4 regions of the Blastococcus sp. SYSU DS0616 genome follow, and region 2 is predicted to be linked to each of the others. Evidence: riboswitches for the same ligand, from Rfam matches in the RefSeq annotation. Region 2 holds a riboswitch; each other region holds the start of a gene.
The links. A riboswitch is a leader RNA that binds a small molecule or an ion and turns the genes downstream of it on or off. The one in region 2 is predicted to bind cyclic di-AMP.
Positions count from the first base shown of each region.

Region 1: it holds a riboswitch for cyclic di-AMP, as region 2 does, so the genes downstream of both, ACI79K_RS02830 (LysM peptidoglycan-binding domain-containing protein) here and ACI79K_RS16035 (hypothetical protein) in region 2, are expected to answer to the same signal.
Region 3: it holds a riboswitch for cyclic di-AMP, as region 2 does, so the genes downstream of both, ACI79K_RS11530 (NlpC/P60 family protein) here and ACI79K_RS16035 (hypothetical protein) in region 2, are expected to answer to the same signal.
Region 4: it holds a riboswitch for cyclic di-AMP, as region 2 does, so the genes downstream of both, ACI79K_RS18175 (C40 family peptidase) here and ACI79K_RS16035 (hypothetical protein) in region 2, are expected to answer to the same signal.

Region 1 covers NZ_JBJHAJ010000003.1:41,384-45,062, forward strand. Annotated here, with positions in the region: gene typA (translational GTPase TypA) at 1-934, shown strand, start outside; gene ACI79K_RS02830 (LysM peptidoglycan-binding domain-containing protein) at 1,001-1,807, opposite strand; cyclic di-AMP (ydaO/yuaA leader) riboswitch at 1,891-1,984, opposite strand; gene ACI79K_RS02835 (DUF5994 family protein) at 2,364-2,864, shown strand; gene ACI79K_RS02840 (NAD-dependent epimerase/dehydratase family protein) at 2,943-3,679, shown strand, end outside.
Region 2 covers NZ_JBJHAJ010000023.1:14,908-18,586, reverse strand. Annotated here, with positions in the region: gene ACI79K_RS16045 (protein kinase domain-containing protein) at 1-707, opposite strand, end outside; gene ACI79K_RS16040 (SDR family oxidoreductase) at 941-1,687, shown strand; gene ACI79K_RS16035 (hypothetical protein) at 1,710-2,594, opposite strand; cyclic di-AMP (ydaO/yuaA leader) riboswitch at 2,849-2,996, opposite strand; gene ACI79K_RS16030 (bifunctional 3'-5' exonuclease/DNA polymerase) at 3,165-3,679, opposite strand, start outside.
Region 3 covers NZ_JBJHAJ010000013.1:21,287-24,965, reverse strand. Annotated here, with positions in the region: gene ACI79K_RS11530 (NlpC/P60 family protein) at 30-1,109, opposite strand; cyclic di-AMP (ydaO/yuaA leader) riboswitch at 1,127-1,303, opposite strand; gene ACI79K_RS11525 (hypothetical protein) at 1,480-1,788, opposite strand; gene ACI79K_RS11520 (D-alanyl-D-alanine carboxypeptidase family protein) at 1,872-3,617, opposite strand.
Region 4 covers NZ_JBJHAJ010000030.1:47,303-50,981, forward strand. Annotated here, with positions in the region: gene ACI79K_RS18165 (energy-coupling factor ABC transporter ATP-binding protein) at 1-527, shown strand, start outside; gene cobA (uroporphyrinogen-III C-methyltransferase) at 524-2,173, shown strand; cyclic di-AMP (ydaO/yuaA leader) riboswitch at 2,320-2,473, shown strand; gene ACI79K_RS18175 (C40 family peptidase) at 2,488-3,648, shown strand.

The DNA.
Region 1 (3,679 bases), on a different contig from region 2:
GCCCCCGCTGACCGTCGACGAGCCCTCGATCTCGATCACCATCGGGATCAACACCTCGCCGCTGTCGGGCAAGTCGGGCAAGAAGCTCACCGCCCGCCTGATCAAGAACCGCCTCGACCAGGAGCTGGTCGGCAACGTCAGCGTGCGGATGCTGCCCACCGACCGCCCCGACACCTGGGAGATGCAGGGCCGTGGCGAGCTGGCGCTGGCCATCCTCGTCGAGCAGCTGCGCCGCGAGGAGTTCGAGCTCACCGTCGGCCGGCCCACCGTCGTCACCAAGGAGATCGACGGCAAGCTGCACGAGCCCGTCGAGCGGGTCACCATCGACACCCCCGGCGAGTACGTCGGCACCCTGACCCAGGCTCTCGCGGTGCGCCGCGGCCGGCTGGAGAACCTGGTGCACCACGACACCGGCTGGGCGCGGATGGAGTACGTCGTCCCCTCCCGCGGCCTCATCGGGTTCCGCACCGAGTTCCTGACCGAGACCCGCGGCACCGGCGTGCTGAACAGCAACCTCGAGGGCTACGAGCCGTGGCTGGGCGACATGCGCGCCCGGCCGACCGGCTCGCTGGTCGCCGACCGCCAGGGCGTGGCGACGACCTACTCGATGTTCTCGCTGCAGGAGCGTGGCCAGCTCATGGTCCAGCCGGGCACCGAGGTCTACGAGGGCATGATCGTGGGTGAGAACTCCCGTCCGGACGACATGGACGTGAACATCACCAAGGAGAAGAAGCTCACCAACATGCGCAAGTCCACCTCCGAGGAGCTGGAGCGGCTGATCCCGCCGAGGATCCTCAACCTGGAGCAGGCGCTGGAGTTCTGTGCCGAGGACGAGTGCGTGGAGGTCACGCCGGCCGGCGTCCGCATCCGCAAGGTGGTGCTCGACCAGACCGAGCGCGGCAAGGCCAAGAACCGCAAGCCCAAGCCCAGCTGATCCGCCCATGACGCAGCGAGCCCCTGCCCGGTGATCCGGGCAGGGGCTCGCTGCGTCATGGGGCCGTTACGGCGCCGGCACGAAGGCCACGTGCGGGTGGTCCATGTGGTTGGCGGTGGGGGAGCCGCGGTCCTCCATGGGCTGCCAGGCCCAGCCCGTCCACGTCCCGGCGATCTGCTGCTGCCAGATCACGTACTCGACGCCGAGGCGCGCCGCGTTGTCGATGACGTACTGGCTGAGCGCGTCGCCCGTGGCCCGGTCGTCGTAGACCATGAAGTCGGCGGCGCGGCCCTCCGACGGGCTGTGGCCGGGGCGGGTGAGCACCGTCGGGATGCCGAACTCCGCGGCGACCTCCGCGACGGCGGGGCGCACGTGCGGTTCCCACGCGCCGTAGGCGGCGGTGTCGAGGGCCGGCCGGTCCGCGGCGCGGCTGGCACGCTCCGGGGCCGCCGAGGGGCCGCCGACGAGGGTGAGTCGCTGCCCGACGCGCAGCACGTTCGGGTCCGCCCCGATGACCTCGAGGTTGAGGGCGTGCACGTCCTGCCAGGTGGTGCCGTGGCGGGCGGCGATGCCGCCCAGCGTGTCGCCCGGCTGCACCACGTACTCGCCGCCGGCGGGGGCGGGGGCGGCAGGGGCGGCGCCCGATCCGCCGATGACGAGGACCTGCCCGACGCGCAGGACGTTCGGGTCGGCGCCGATGGTGGCGAGGTTGTCGGCGTGGATGGTCTGCCACGAGGTGCCGTGGGCGGCCGCGAGCCCGCCCAGCGTGTCACCGGGGACGACCGTGTGCTCCCCGGGGTGGGCCTGTGCCGGACCGGCGATCGCGAGGGAGGCGGCCGCGGCGGCCGCGAGGACCACGGCCGGACGTGCCATGGCCGCCGCCGCCGCGGAGGTGCGGGTGGAGCGACCGGGTCGTGCCGTGCGGTGCTTGAGCATGGGGAAGCCTCTCGCCGCCTGCGGGGTTAGCTGTCGGGTTCGGGCGAGAGCTGCCCGGCCGCGTGCTGCGGCTTCACCCCGAGGCCGAGGGCCAGGATCTCGTGGGTTCCCCGCGCCTGCCCGTCGTGTGCACGGGTCCGGTGGCGGTGGGCAGGTTCGGCGGTCCGCCATCCGGGCCCACCCGTTGGTGGACGCAGCACGGTAGGCAGACCGCCGTCCCCGACGGCAAGGCCGCGGAGCCTCCATCGCGGGCGGCCCCGCGCGGACTGACTCGCCGTGGCCCGCCCCCGACTGCCCGTGTGCGGTGCTCGTACCGGCGGCGCACGGTCCGCGGCGCGGGCTCCGTGCTCGTCGGGTCACGAATCGTGATGACTGGCCGAAGCGGTCCGACGCGCCCGCCACGCCGTCGAGGAGTCTCGCCTCGCACCCGTCCTACGTTGACCTCGGAGCCGTCTCCCCGGCTCCCTGGGAAGAGGAAGGCGGCCGAACGCTCATGGCGACGATCACCCGTACGGTTCCGGCGATCGAGGGCTTCCGGGGTGGCATCGACGTCCGGGTGAGCCTGCGCGCCGACGCCGGATCGGGCGGTTCGGCGTTCGACGGTGCGTGGTTCCCGCGGAGCCGGGACCTCGCCGTGGAGCTGCCGGAGCTGATCGCGGCGCTGGAGCGGCGTGGTGTGCGGGTGGAGCGGTTCACCTACGCCCTCGACGCCTGGGAGCCGGCCCCCCGCAAGCTGGAGGTGCTGGGCCGCACGGTCCGCGCCGGCGGCTTCCGGAGCATGGACCCGCAGGTCGTCTGCCTCACCTGGGCCGGGGGGAACCGCCGGGCCGACCTACTGGTCGTCCCGCCGGAGACGGACGTCCTCACCGGCGCCCGGGCGCTGCGGCTGTGCACCCGGCGGGGCCTGCCGTCCTCGCCCCAGATGGTGCTCGCCGCGGCCCGTTCCACGCCCCTTCCGCAGGTGCCCACGCTGCCGGTGTCCCGCGCGGTGTAACGCTCGTCCGCCGACGGCGGATCCGCTGCCGGCGAACTGCCTGGACGCGCGGGCGCCGACCGGGCTGGAGTGCTCGGCATGAGACTCCTCGTCCTCGGCGGCACCCACTTCCTCGGCCGGCACGTGGTGGAGGCCGCGCTCGCTCGCGGGCACGACGTCGCCACCTTCACCCGGGGCCTGACGGGTCCGCCGCCGGAGGGCGCGCGGGCGCTGCACGGCGACCGCGACGACCCCGGCGCGCTGCCGCGCGCGCTGGGGGAGTGGGAGCCCGAGCTCGTCGTCGACACCTCCTGCCAGACCCGGGCCGCCGCCCGCAACGCCGCTGCGGCGCTGGGCGGGGTCCGCTCCTACGTCTTCGTGAGCAGCCTCAACGCGTACCGCAACTGGCCGCCGGGGCCGCTCGGCCCGGAGGACGGCGAGCCGACCTGGGACACCGAGGACGACGAGTACGGGCCCATCAAGGCCTTCGGCGAGCGGGAGCTCGCCGCCGCCGTCGGTGGCCGCTTCCTCGCCGCCCGTGCCGGCCTGATCGTCGGCCCCTCCGACCCGATCCACCGCCTCGGCTGGTGGCTGGAGCGCATCGCGAGCGGCGGTCGGGTGGTCGTCCCGGCCGAGGGCGTCGCCCAGCCGATCGCGCTGGTCGACGCCCGTGACCTGGCCGCCTGGCTGGTGGACATGGCCGGGCAGGGCCGCACCGGTGCGGTCAACGCCACGGGGCCGGCGGGCATGACGACCCTGGGCGGCCTGCTCGAGCTCTGCCGGGTCGTCACCGGGAGCGCGGCGGAGTGGGTACCGGTGCCCGAGGCCGACCTCCT
Region 2 (3,679 bases):
TGCTCCTGCACCTGCTTGAGCGCGACCGTGACCGGGTTGTCGCCGTCGAAGGCGGCCTGGCCGGCCAGCGACTCGTAGCCGACCAGACCGAGGGCGTAGACGTCGCTCGCCGGGCTGACGTGCTCGCCCCGGGCCTGTTCGGGCGACATGTACTGGGCGGTGCCGACCACCTGCCCGGTGCCCGTGATCGGCGCGCTCCCCGCCGACCACGAGATCCCGAAATCGGTCAGCTTCACCGTGCCGTCCCGGCCGAGCAGGATGTTGGCCGGCTTGACGTCACGGTGGACCACGCCGGCCCGATGGGCCTCGGCCAGCCCGGCCGCCGCCTGCCGCAGCAGCGAGAGCGCGGCGGCGGTGTCCAGCGATCCCACCTCGGCCAGCCGGGCCGACAGCGGAGGCCCCTCCACGAGCTCCATCACCAGGTAGGCCAGCCGCTCGCCGGTGTCCTCGGCGGTCGTCTCCCCGTAGTCGAGGACCGCGGCGATGTTGGGGTGGCTCAACGCCGCCGCGTGCCGGGCCTCGGAGCGGAAGCGCGCCACGAACTCCGGGTCGTCGGCGTACTCGCTGCGCAGCACCTTGACCGCCACGGACCGGTGGAGCTGCAGGTCGCGCGCCCGCCAGACCTCACCCATCCCGCCGACGGCGATGAGCTGCTGCAGCTGGTAGCGGCCGTCCAGGCACCGTCGGCTGGTTCCGGCCGTGGTCACTCCCGAGTCCCCTCGTGTCGGTGCCGAGAGGGCGCCTCCGCGCTCCCCCGTACTCGTACGTCCTGCAGGTGTGCCCGCCCGGAGGGGGTCTGAACCCCGGCGGAGCCGACGAGGTGGAACCCGGCCGGCCCCACGCGCCGCCGCGGTGCCGGCCGCGGATCCGCCTGCGGGCTCTCGTACCGTGCGTGCCGGCCGGCCGCAGCGGCTTGCCGCACCGATCGACAGGAGCACCCATGAACACCGGCGTCGTCCTCATCACCGGCGCGAGTTCCGGCCTGGGCGAGGAGATGGCCCGGCAGTTCGCCGCCCGCGGCCACGACCTGGCGCTCTGCGCCCGGCGCACCGATCGGCTGGACGCCCTCGCAGCGGAGATCCGCTCGGCCACCGGCCGGCGGGTGGAGACCGCGGCGCTCGACGTCACCGACGCCCAGGCCGTGCCCACGGTCTTCACCGCGTTCGCCGCGGCGTTCGGCTCGATCGACCGGGTGGTCGTGAACGCCGGCCTCGGCAAGGGCGCGCCCCTGGGCACCGGCCGGGCCGAGGCCAACCGCGAGACGGCGATGACGAACTTCGTCGGCGCGCTGGCGCAGACCGAGGCGGCGCTGGAGATCTTCCGCCGCCAGGGCCGCGGGCACCTCGTGCTGATCTCCTCGATGTCGGCGCTGCGCGGCATGCGCCGGTCGATGACCACCTACGCCGCCACCAAGGCCGGGGTCGCGTCCCTCGCCGAGGGGCTGCGGGCCGAGCGGATCCCCGGCCTGGACGTGTCGGTGATCTACCCCGGCTACATCCGGTCGGAGATGAACCAGCACGTGCAGCAGCGGACCCGGTTCATGGTGGACACCCCGACGGGCGTCCACGCCATGGTGACCGCCATCGAGGCCCGGCGGGCCACGGCCTACGTCCCCGCGTGGCCGTGGGTGCCCATCGGGCTGGCCATGCGGGTGCTGCCGCTGTCCGTGGTCCGCCGGCTCACCTAAGCACGGCCGCGGGACGGCGGGATCAGTTGTAGTTCACGTGCACGTGGTCGAAGTGGTTGGCCGTCGCGCTGCCCCGGTTCTCCATCGCCTGCCACGAGCCGCCGGGGGACGAGAGCATCCGCTGCTGCCAGATCAGGTAGTCCACGCCCAGCTCGGCCCAGTGGGCGCGGTGGTAGGCGACGATCGCGTCCCCGAGGGCGGCGTCGGACATCACCATGTAGTCCAGCGCCAGGCCCGAGGGGTGCCCGCCCGGGTCGGCGGCGCTGGCCCGGGTGCCGCCGAGGGTGATCCCCGCGGCGCCGGGCACGTTGCTGACCACCGCGTCGGCCGCGGCCTGGGTCTGCGGCTTCACGCTGCCCGCGGTGTTGGAGATGCGGGCGACCGCCGTGGCCGCCACCGAGGCGGCGGTGGTGGCGGCGGCCCGGGCCTCCTGCGTGGGCGTCGCCGCGGCGGGGGCCGCGGCCGCCCGCTCGGCGGCTGCGGCCTCCTCCGCTGCCTTCTCCTCGGCAGCCTTCGCCTCGGCCTCGGCGCGGGCGGTGGCCTCCGCCTCGGCCTTCTGCCGGTCGAGCTCGGCCTGGTCGGCCGCGGCCTGGGCCTGCTGGGCCGCGACCTGCTCGGCCTCGCGGCTGCTGCGGCTGGCCGCCAGGTCCTGCAGCGGGGCGAGGTCCTCGGCGACGTCGACCGGGCCGGAGCGGGAGGTGAGCCCGAGCTCCTGGGCGACGCTCACCGACTGCGAGGTGCCGGCCTCGGCCTGGGCGCCCGGGTCCACGCCGACGAGGGTGTTGACCAGGAGGGCACCGGCGGCGGCGACCCCGAGGTAGAACGCCGGACGGCGGAGGCCCGAGGGCGGGCGACGGCGGAGGGCGAGCGGGCCACGACGGCCCGAGGTGGTGGTGCGGGGATCCATGGGTTCGGGGTGCTCCGTTGGTGCGGCGGGGTCGGCCGGGCGAGGCGGACCGCGAGGGATGCGGGCTGCGGACCGGCGCCGGGTCGCGGGGCCACCGGGCACCGGCGGCTCGGCCGGCGGTCATCGCTGGTGGGGGCGACCGGCGGGACGCCGGGTGCGCGTGCGGTCAGGTCCGGGGACGCACCGGGGGGCGGCGGTGCCGGCGGGCGCGGGGTGGTGCGGCGGTGCAGGGGCGCGCCATGCGGCGGCTCTCCGTTTCTTCCGTCGTGCCGCCTACCGGGTTAGCTGACGGATTCGGACGGGAAGCAGCCCTACCCGCACCGGGACGTGCCCGGTGCGCGATTCACCCCAGAACTTCGGTGGGTCCCCGGCTCGCCCGCAGCTCGAAGGCGGCGGGCGACTCGGCGGCGCCCGGCAGACCCTCCCCGGATGGGGAGAGAACGATCGGCCGGGCTCCGCCACGGTAACCGTCGTTATGCAGTCGTGACAATGCGGGAGCGGTCACTTCCGCAGATCGTGACGCGTGTCGCGCCACCGTGCCGGCCCCGTCGGTGGTGTACGGCAGTCCGTTCAGCCGGCGTCGGCCCAGGACCGGACGACGGCGACGTCCAGCGGGAAGTCCACCGGGAAGGCGCCGAACAGCAGCCGCCCGGCCGTGGTGGCCGCGGCGCGCACCGCCTCGACCACGTCGTCGGCCAGGTGCTCGGGGGTGTGCACGACCACCTCGTCGTGGAGGAAGAACGCGAGGTGCGCCCGGGTCCCCAGCGGCCCGTCGCCGCCCAGCCGCCAGAGCCGGTTGCGGAGGTCGGCCAGCCAGCACAGCGCCCACTCCGCTCCGGTGCCCTGGACGACGAAGTTGCGGGTGAACCGACCCCAGGCGCGGCGGGCGCGGTCGCGGTCCTCCCGGGAACCGGCCTGCTCCGCGGCCTCGCCGAGCCCGTCCGCCCGCTGCGCCCACGCGCCGCTGGGCGACGGCGACCCCCGGCCCAGCAGCGTGTGCACCACCTCGCCGCGTTCGCCGGCCCGGGCGGACTCCTCGACCAGGCCGATGGCGCGCGGGTAGCGGCGGGCGAGCCGGGGCATCA
Region 3 (3,679 bases), on a different contig from region 2:
CGTTCCTCGCTGCGATGCTCCCGGAGCCGTCAGCCGGCGATGCGACGGGCGCTGTTGTAGTTCCCCATCGAGTCCACGCTCGCCACCTTCACCGGCTGGCCGGAGGTGGAGGCGTGCACCATCTGGCCGTTGCCGATGTACATGCCCACGTGGCTCACCGGGCTGTAGAAGAACAGCAGGTCGCCAGGTTGCAGCTCGCCGCGCGAGACGGGCCTGCCCATCTGGCTCTGCGACCGGCTGGAGTGCGGCAGCATCACACCCGCCGCGGCGTAGGCGTACGACGTCAGCCCCGAGCAGTCGAAGGCGTTCGGCCCGCCGGCACCCCACACGTACGGGTCGCCGATCTGGGCGAGCGCGGTGTTCACCGCCACCTGGGCGGCCGAGCTCGGCGCGATGACGGCGCCGGTGGGCGCCGGGAGGCCGGTGCCACCGTGGGCCTGCGCCACCTGCTCCTGCTGCGGCGCGGTGAGCGCCTCGTACCGGCGCTGGTAGTCGGCGATCTTCGCCTCGAGCTCCTCCTGCTGGGCGGCGATCTGCTCCACCGTCCGCCGGGCGTCCGCCGCGGCCTCCTCGGCGGCGTCGCGGGCCTGCTCCGCGTCCTCGGCCGCGCGCGACACCTCGGTGAGCACCTCGCTGGTGTGCCCGGCGATGGCGTCGAGGGTGCCCAGCTGGTCGACCAGCTGGTCGGCCGAGGTGCTGGTCAGCAGGACGTCGAGCGGCGACATGCCGCTGCCGGTGTAGACGCTGCGGGCCAGCCGGCGCATGTGGCCGTCGAGGGAGCCGAGCCGGCCCTCCGCCTCCGCGACCGCCTCGCTCGCGGCCTGCGCGTCGCGCTGGTGGCCCTCGAGGACGACGCGCGCCTCGTTCAGCTGCTCGGAGACGACCTCCAGCTCGTGGCTGGCCTCGGCCACCTGGGCGGCGATCTCGTCGGCGGTGCCGGGGACCGCCGACGCGGTACCCGGGAGGACGGTGACGGTCAGGGCTGCGACGGCGCTGACCAGGAGCCCCGAACGGAGCGGTCCGAAGCGGCGGGCGCTGGCGGAGCTGCGCCGGCCGGCGGTGTGGAGTTGTTCGGGGGCGTGCGTCAGTAGTGCGTGAGGGGTCGCCACGTGCGGCGGCTCTCCGTTTCTTCCACTTCGACCGCCGACCGAGTTAGCTGACGGGTTCGGGCTGGGAAGACTGGCCCTATCCCCCACCCACCGGCGAGCCGGCGGCGGGAGAACTCACCCCAGAGTGCGGTGGGTCCCCGGTACACCTCGGGCGCAGTGGTGCGCGCCACGCGGTGATTAGGCGGTGTCCGGTCGAGGCCATCCATCGATGGATGACGACCACCCGGCCGAACGGAGGGAACCCTACGACCGTGATGCGCCTGTGACAAACGGGGACAGCTGAGACGTGTGCGACGGGCGCCTGGCCGCCCACCTGGGCATTCACCCGATCGGGTGGTCACCCGGCCCTCGCCGCGGGGTGCGGCGGCGATCAGCCGGTGCGCCGTCCGGACCGCTCCCCGCCGTGCCCGTCGGGATGCCGCAGCGGGGGAACCAGGCCCCCCTCGGCCAGCGCGCGCACGGCGCGGCGTTCCACCTCGTCGAACTCCACCACCACGCCCGGCGGTGGCACGACGACGTCCTCGGCGGCCGCGGCCGGCCCGCCACGCGGCCGCCCGGTCATCGGCACGACGACCGGGTCGCCCCCCTGCCACCCGGGCGGGGCTCCCAGCAGCACGGTCACGACGCAGTCGGCGCAGCCGGTCCCGCGGGCGGTGCAGGTGTCGCAATCGATGAGCATCGCTTCTTCTCCTCCGTGAGTTGCTGCGCACGGTAGGAAGGGCCACCGACATTTCCGCCGCGCCACCGACGGCCCGCGCCGGATCAGCTGCCCGCGAACTCCCAGTGCCACGGCTCCTCGCGCCCGTTGCCCGGATCGGCCCACGTGGGGTGCAGGAAGCCGAACCGGCCGGCGTTGGCGGCCATCCAGGCGTACTGCGGGGTGCCGAACGTCCCGACGCCACCGCACAGGTCCACCGCCAGACCCCAGCCGTGGTTGCTGGTGCCGGGCACCGCGGCCAGGGCCGGCTTCTCCCCGTACAGCCGCACCTGGCTTGCGTAGGTCCGGTAGGAGTCGGTGATGCACAACGGGCTGCCGAAGGCGGTCGCGTAGGCCGCCGACATCGCGCGGTAGGCGGCGGCCGCGTCGCAGCGCAGCGCGTGCCCGCCGACGCCCAGCGGGCACATGGCGCTGGGCGGGATGAGGCCGTTCGGGTAGCCGCCCCATGCGCGGGCTCCGTCGTAGCTGGGCGGGTAGACGGTGTTGCCGCACTCGGTCCGCAGCGCCCCCGCGGCCGGCCCCGGGACGGCGACGGGGGGCCGCTGGCCGAGGACCGGGCGGCCGATCGCCAGCACCTGGTCGCCCGGCAGCGTGCGCACCACGACCGCGCCGGCCCGCGCGTCAGCGGTCAGCATGGTCCGCGGGTCCAGGGCGATGCCCACGTGCCCGAGCCCCGCCTCCGGGGAGCCCAGGAAGACCAGGTCGCCGGGGAGGACGTCGGCGCGGTCCACCGGCACGGCGCTCGCGAACAGCTCCTCCTGCGTCGCGGGCAGCTGGACACCGGCCCGGCCGTAGGCCACCCGGACCAGTGCGCCGCAGTCCCAGGACTCCGGCCCCGCCGTCCCCGGCGCGTACGGCTGCCCCAGGGCCTCCATCGCGCCGCTGACGGCGGCGAGGGTCTCGGCGGGCAGCACCAGGAGCGAACTCGGCCGCCCGGGCAGCTGGGCCACCCCGCGCTGCGCGCCGCCCCCGGCGGCGCCCACCGGAGCCAGGCGGTCGGGGAGGCTGCGCCCGGGTTCCCGCAGCGCAGCGGCGGGCACGTCCGCGATGCCGGCGGTCCGGAGCTGGTCGACGTAGGCCCGCCAGCTGGCCGCCGTCTGCTCGTTCACCGACGCCTGCTCCCCCTGGAGCGCCGCCAGCTGCCGGTCGACGACGGCGAGCGTGTCGTGCAGCTCCGTGGTGACCGCGTCGGCGGCCGCCTCCAGCGCGGCCACCCGCGCGGCCACCTCGTCCGCCCGCCCCTGGGCTGCGTCGAGCGCGGCCTGGGCGCGCTGCTGCTGGTCCAGGGCGGCGCGCCGGTGGCTCTCCGCGATGCCGATGAGGTGGGCGAGGTGCGCGTCGACGGCGTCGAGGAAGCCCATGCCGGCGAGGACCTCCCCCGGATCCCCACCGGCGAGCAGGAGCGTGAGGGGGGTGAGGGCGCCACCGTCCCGGTAGACGGCGACGGCGTACCCGGCGACCTCGCGCTGGTGCCCGGCCAGCACGCCCCGGGCGTCCTCGAGCACCGCCCTCGCCTCGTCCACCGACCGCTGCGCCTCGGCCAGCGCCTCGCGTGCGGCGACGACCTGCCCCTGGCGCGCGCGGAGGTCCTCCTGGACCTCGGCGGCCCGCCGTTGCAGCTGGTCCAGGTCGCGGCTGTCCAGCACGCCGGAGGTGCCACCCGGCTGGTCGCTGGGCGCGGCGGCCACCGGCCCGGCGGGCAGCAGCACGGCCGCGCCCGCCACCAGCACCGCGGCCACCACGCACCGCCGGGCCCGGGCGGGCGGGCGCCACCTGGAGCGCGCGGGCATCACCGACCACCTCTGCCTGCGGGCCGGTCGCACCGGACGCGACGGCCACTGGCAGGCATGGT
Region 4 (3,679 bases), on a different contig from region 2:
GCCCGCTCAACCTGGGGCTGGACGAGGACGCGGTGCGCGCGCGGGTGGCCGAGGCCCTGGACCTGCTCGCCGTCGACCACCTCGCCGCCCGGCCCACCCACCAGCTCTCCTACGGAGAGCGGAAGCGGGTGGCGATCGCCGGTGCGGTGGCGATGCGGCCGTGCGTGCTGCTGCTCGACGAACCCACCGCCGGGCTCGACCCCTCTGCGGTCACCGAGGCGCTGGCCGCGCTGTCCCGGTTGCAGGAGCACGACTCCACCGTGGTGATGAGCACCCACGACGTCGACCTGGCGCTGCGCTGGGCCGACGAGGTGGCCGTCGTCGTCGACCGCGCGGTGGTGCAGGGCGCCCCTGACGACGTCCTCGGCGACGGCGAGCTGCTGGCCCGCGCGCGGCTGTCCCGCCCCTGGGCGCTGGAGGTGGGTGCCCGGCTGCGCGAGCTCGGTCTGCTCCCCGAGGGCCCCCTCCCCCGGGACGCCGCCGGGCTGCTCGGCGCCCTGCCCGACCGTCCCGGCGTGCCCACGTGAGGACCGTCGGCATCGGGCTGTCCTCCGGGGTGAGCGCCGCCGAGGTGCTCGCCGCCGTCGACGCCGTCCTCCCCCGGCCGTGCGGGCCGGTCCGGCTGGCCACTCTGGACACGCGCGTGCGCGAGCCGGGGCTGGTGGACGCCGCCGCCCGGCGCGGCTGGCCGCTCGCCGGTCACCCGGCCGAGGCGCTGGCCGGGGTGCGCGTGCCCGCACCGTCCGGCGCGGTCGCCGACCGGGTGGGCACCCCGTCGGTCGCCGAGGCGGCGGCGCTCCTCGGGGGCGGGGTGCTCGAGGTCGGGAAGACGGTGCGCGGCCGGGTGACCGTCGCCGTCGCGCGGCCGCCGGACCCGACCGCCGACCCGCACCGGACCACCCCCACCGATGCAGCAGGAGGACCCGTGACCACCCAGCCCACCGGCGACGGCGTGCACCCGGTCGGGCTGCGGCTGGCCGGCCGGCGCGTGGTCGTCGTGGGCGGGGGTACGGCCGCGCACCGCGGGGTGACCGGCCTGCTCGCCGCCGGCGCGGAGGTGACGGTGGTCAGCCCGGGCCTGACGCCGGCGCTGGAGTCGGCCGCCACCGCCGGGCACCTGGAGTGGTGGCCGCGGCGCTACGCCGCCGGGGATCTCGCCGGGGCGTGGTTCGCGCTGGCCGCGACCGGCGATCCCGACGTCGACGCCGCGGTGGCCGGGGACGCCGACCGGCACCGGATCTTCTGCGCCCGCACCGACGGTGCGCGGGCCGGCGCCGAGCTGCCCGTCACCGGCCGCGCCGGCGACCTCGTGCTGGCGGTCCACGACGCGGCCGACCCCCGGGCGGCGGCCGGGCTCCGCGACGCGGTCCTCGCCGGGGTCGCCGACGGCACCCTGCCGGTCCGCCGTTCCGACACCGGGCCGGGGCGGGTCGTCCTCGTCGGTGGCGGCCCGGGTGATCCGGGGCTGATCACCGTGCGCGGCCGGCAGGCGCTGGCCACCGCCGACGTCGTCGTCGCCGACCACCTCGGCCCCCAGCCACTGCTCGCCTCGCTCCCCCCCGAGGTCGAGGTCGTCGACGCCTCCAAACTGCCGCGCGGCCGCTCGATGGCCCAGGAGACCATCAACGACCTGCTGATCACCCACGCCCGCGCCGGCCGCCGCGTCGTCCGTCTCAAGGGCGGCGACCCCTTCGTCTTCGGCCGCGGCTTCGAAGAGGTCCAGGCCTGCACCGACGCCGGCATCCCCGTCGAGGTCGTGCCCGGCATCACCAGCGCCGTCGCCGTCCCCGCCCTCGCCGGCATCCCGGTCACCCACCGCGGCCTCACCCACGAATTCGTCGTCGTCTCCGGCCACCTGCCCCCCGGCCACCCCCAGTCACTGGTCGACTGGGCCGCCCTCGGCGCACTGCGCGGCACCCTCGTCGTCCTCATGGGCGTCGACACCGCCCCCGCCATCGCCGCCGCCCTCGTCGAGCACGGCCGCGCACCCGACACCCCCGTCGCGGTCGTCACCGACGGCTCCACCCCCACCCAGCGGTCGCTGCGCACCACCCTGGCCGACCTCCCGGCCACCCTCACCGAGCACGCAGTCCGCCCCCCGGCGGTCTGGGTCGTCGGTGAGGTGGTCCACCTCACGTCAGCCGACCGCGGGCGTGTCACGGCGCGTCGGTGACTGGGCGTGAACGCCCGCCGGACTGTCGGCCACGGTGCTGGACGAAGTCGTCCCCAGGCATGGTGATCGGCCGGATCGGCACCTAGCGTGGGCCCGTCCGGACGGACCCTCTCGTCACTCGACCCGTGACAGCCGCCCGGACGCCGCCGAACCACCCGCCGGATCCGTCCGGCACCCGGACCGGGGACCCAACGCACCACCTGGGGTGAAGCGACGAGCGGCCCGCACGGGCCGTCCGCCGCCGGGCGACTTCCCGCCCGAACCCGTCAGCTAACCCGGTAGGCGGCCGTGGAAGAAAGGAAGACCCGCCGAACATGGCGAGTTCGCTCAGCCCTGCCCACCGCCGCATCACCGGACGGCGGGCCCTGCTGGCCCTCGTGGCCGCCGGCGGCGTCGTCCTGGCGCCGCTCCCCGCCGTCGCCGACCCCGAGCCGGCCACCTCCCAGGAGGCGGCGGACCTCGTCGCCGCCCGCGCGCACGACCTGGAGGTGCTCACCGAGCGCTTCAACGAGACCCGCGAGCACCTCAAGGCGGCGCAGGCGTCCGCCGACGCGGCCGCCGAGGAGCTCACCGCCGCGCAGGCCGCCTTGGCCCAGGCGCAGGACCGCGTCCGCACGGTGGCCCGCAGCGCGTACACCGGTGACCGGCTGGACACCGTGACGGCGATGCTGACCAGCGGCTCGCCCACGGAGCTGATCGACCGGGTCGGCCTGCTCGACACGATCGCCGCCCACAACAACGGCGTGCTCGGGGAGGCCCGGACCGCCGGCGAGGACGCCGAGCGCGCCCGTGCGGACGCCGAGCGGGCCGCGGCGGACGCCCAGGCGCAGGTCGACCGCGTGAACGCCGAGCGGGCGCGCCTCGACGAGGAGATCGCCGTCTACCAGGCGCACTTCGACCGGCTGAGCGCCGAGGAACAGCGCGCCTCCCGCGCCGCCGCCGAGCGGCACGCCGCCGAGGAGGCCGCCGCGGCCCAGGCAGCCCAGGCCGCCGAGGAGGCGCCGGCCGCCGCCCCGGCTCCCGCCGCCCCGGCTCCCGCAGCCGCGGCTCCCGCCCCGGCCCCCGCGGCTCCCGCCCCGGCCCCCGCCCCCGCGCCGCCCGCGCCGGTGTCCGGCGGCAGCGGCGCGGCGCAGACCGCGGTGAACACCGCCATGGCCCAGATCGGCGACCCCTACGTGTGGGCGGCCGCCGGCCCGAACGCCTTCGACTGCTCGGGCCTGGTGCAGTACGCCTACGCGGCCGCGGGCATCAGCCTGCCGCACTCCAGCCGCATGCAGTCGACCATGGGGACGCCGGTCTCCCGGTCCGCCCTGCAGCCGGGTGACCTGGTGTTCTTCTACAGCCCGGTCAGCCACGTCGGCATCTACATCGGCAACGGCCAGATGGTGCACGCCGCCACGTCCGGTGTCCCGGTGAAGGTCGCGTCGATCGACTCGATGGGCGGCTACAACAGCGCCCGGCGGATCGCCGGCTGACGACCGCCGGCTGAGACACCCGGGGGGGGGG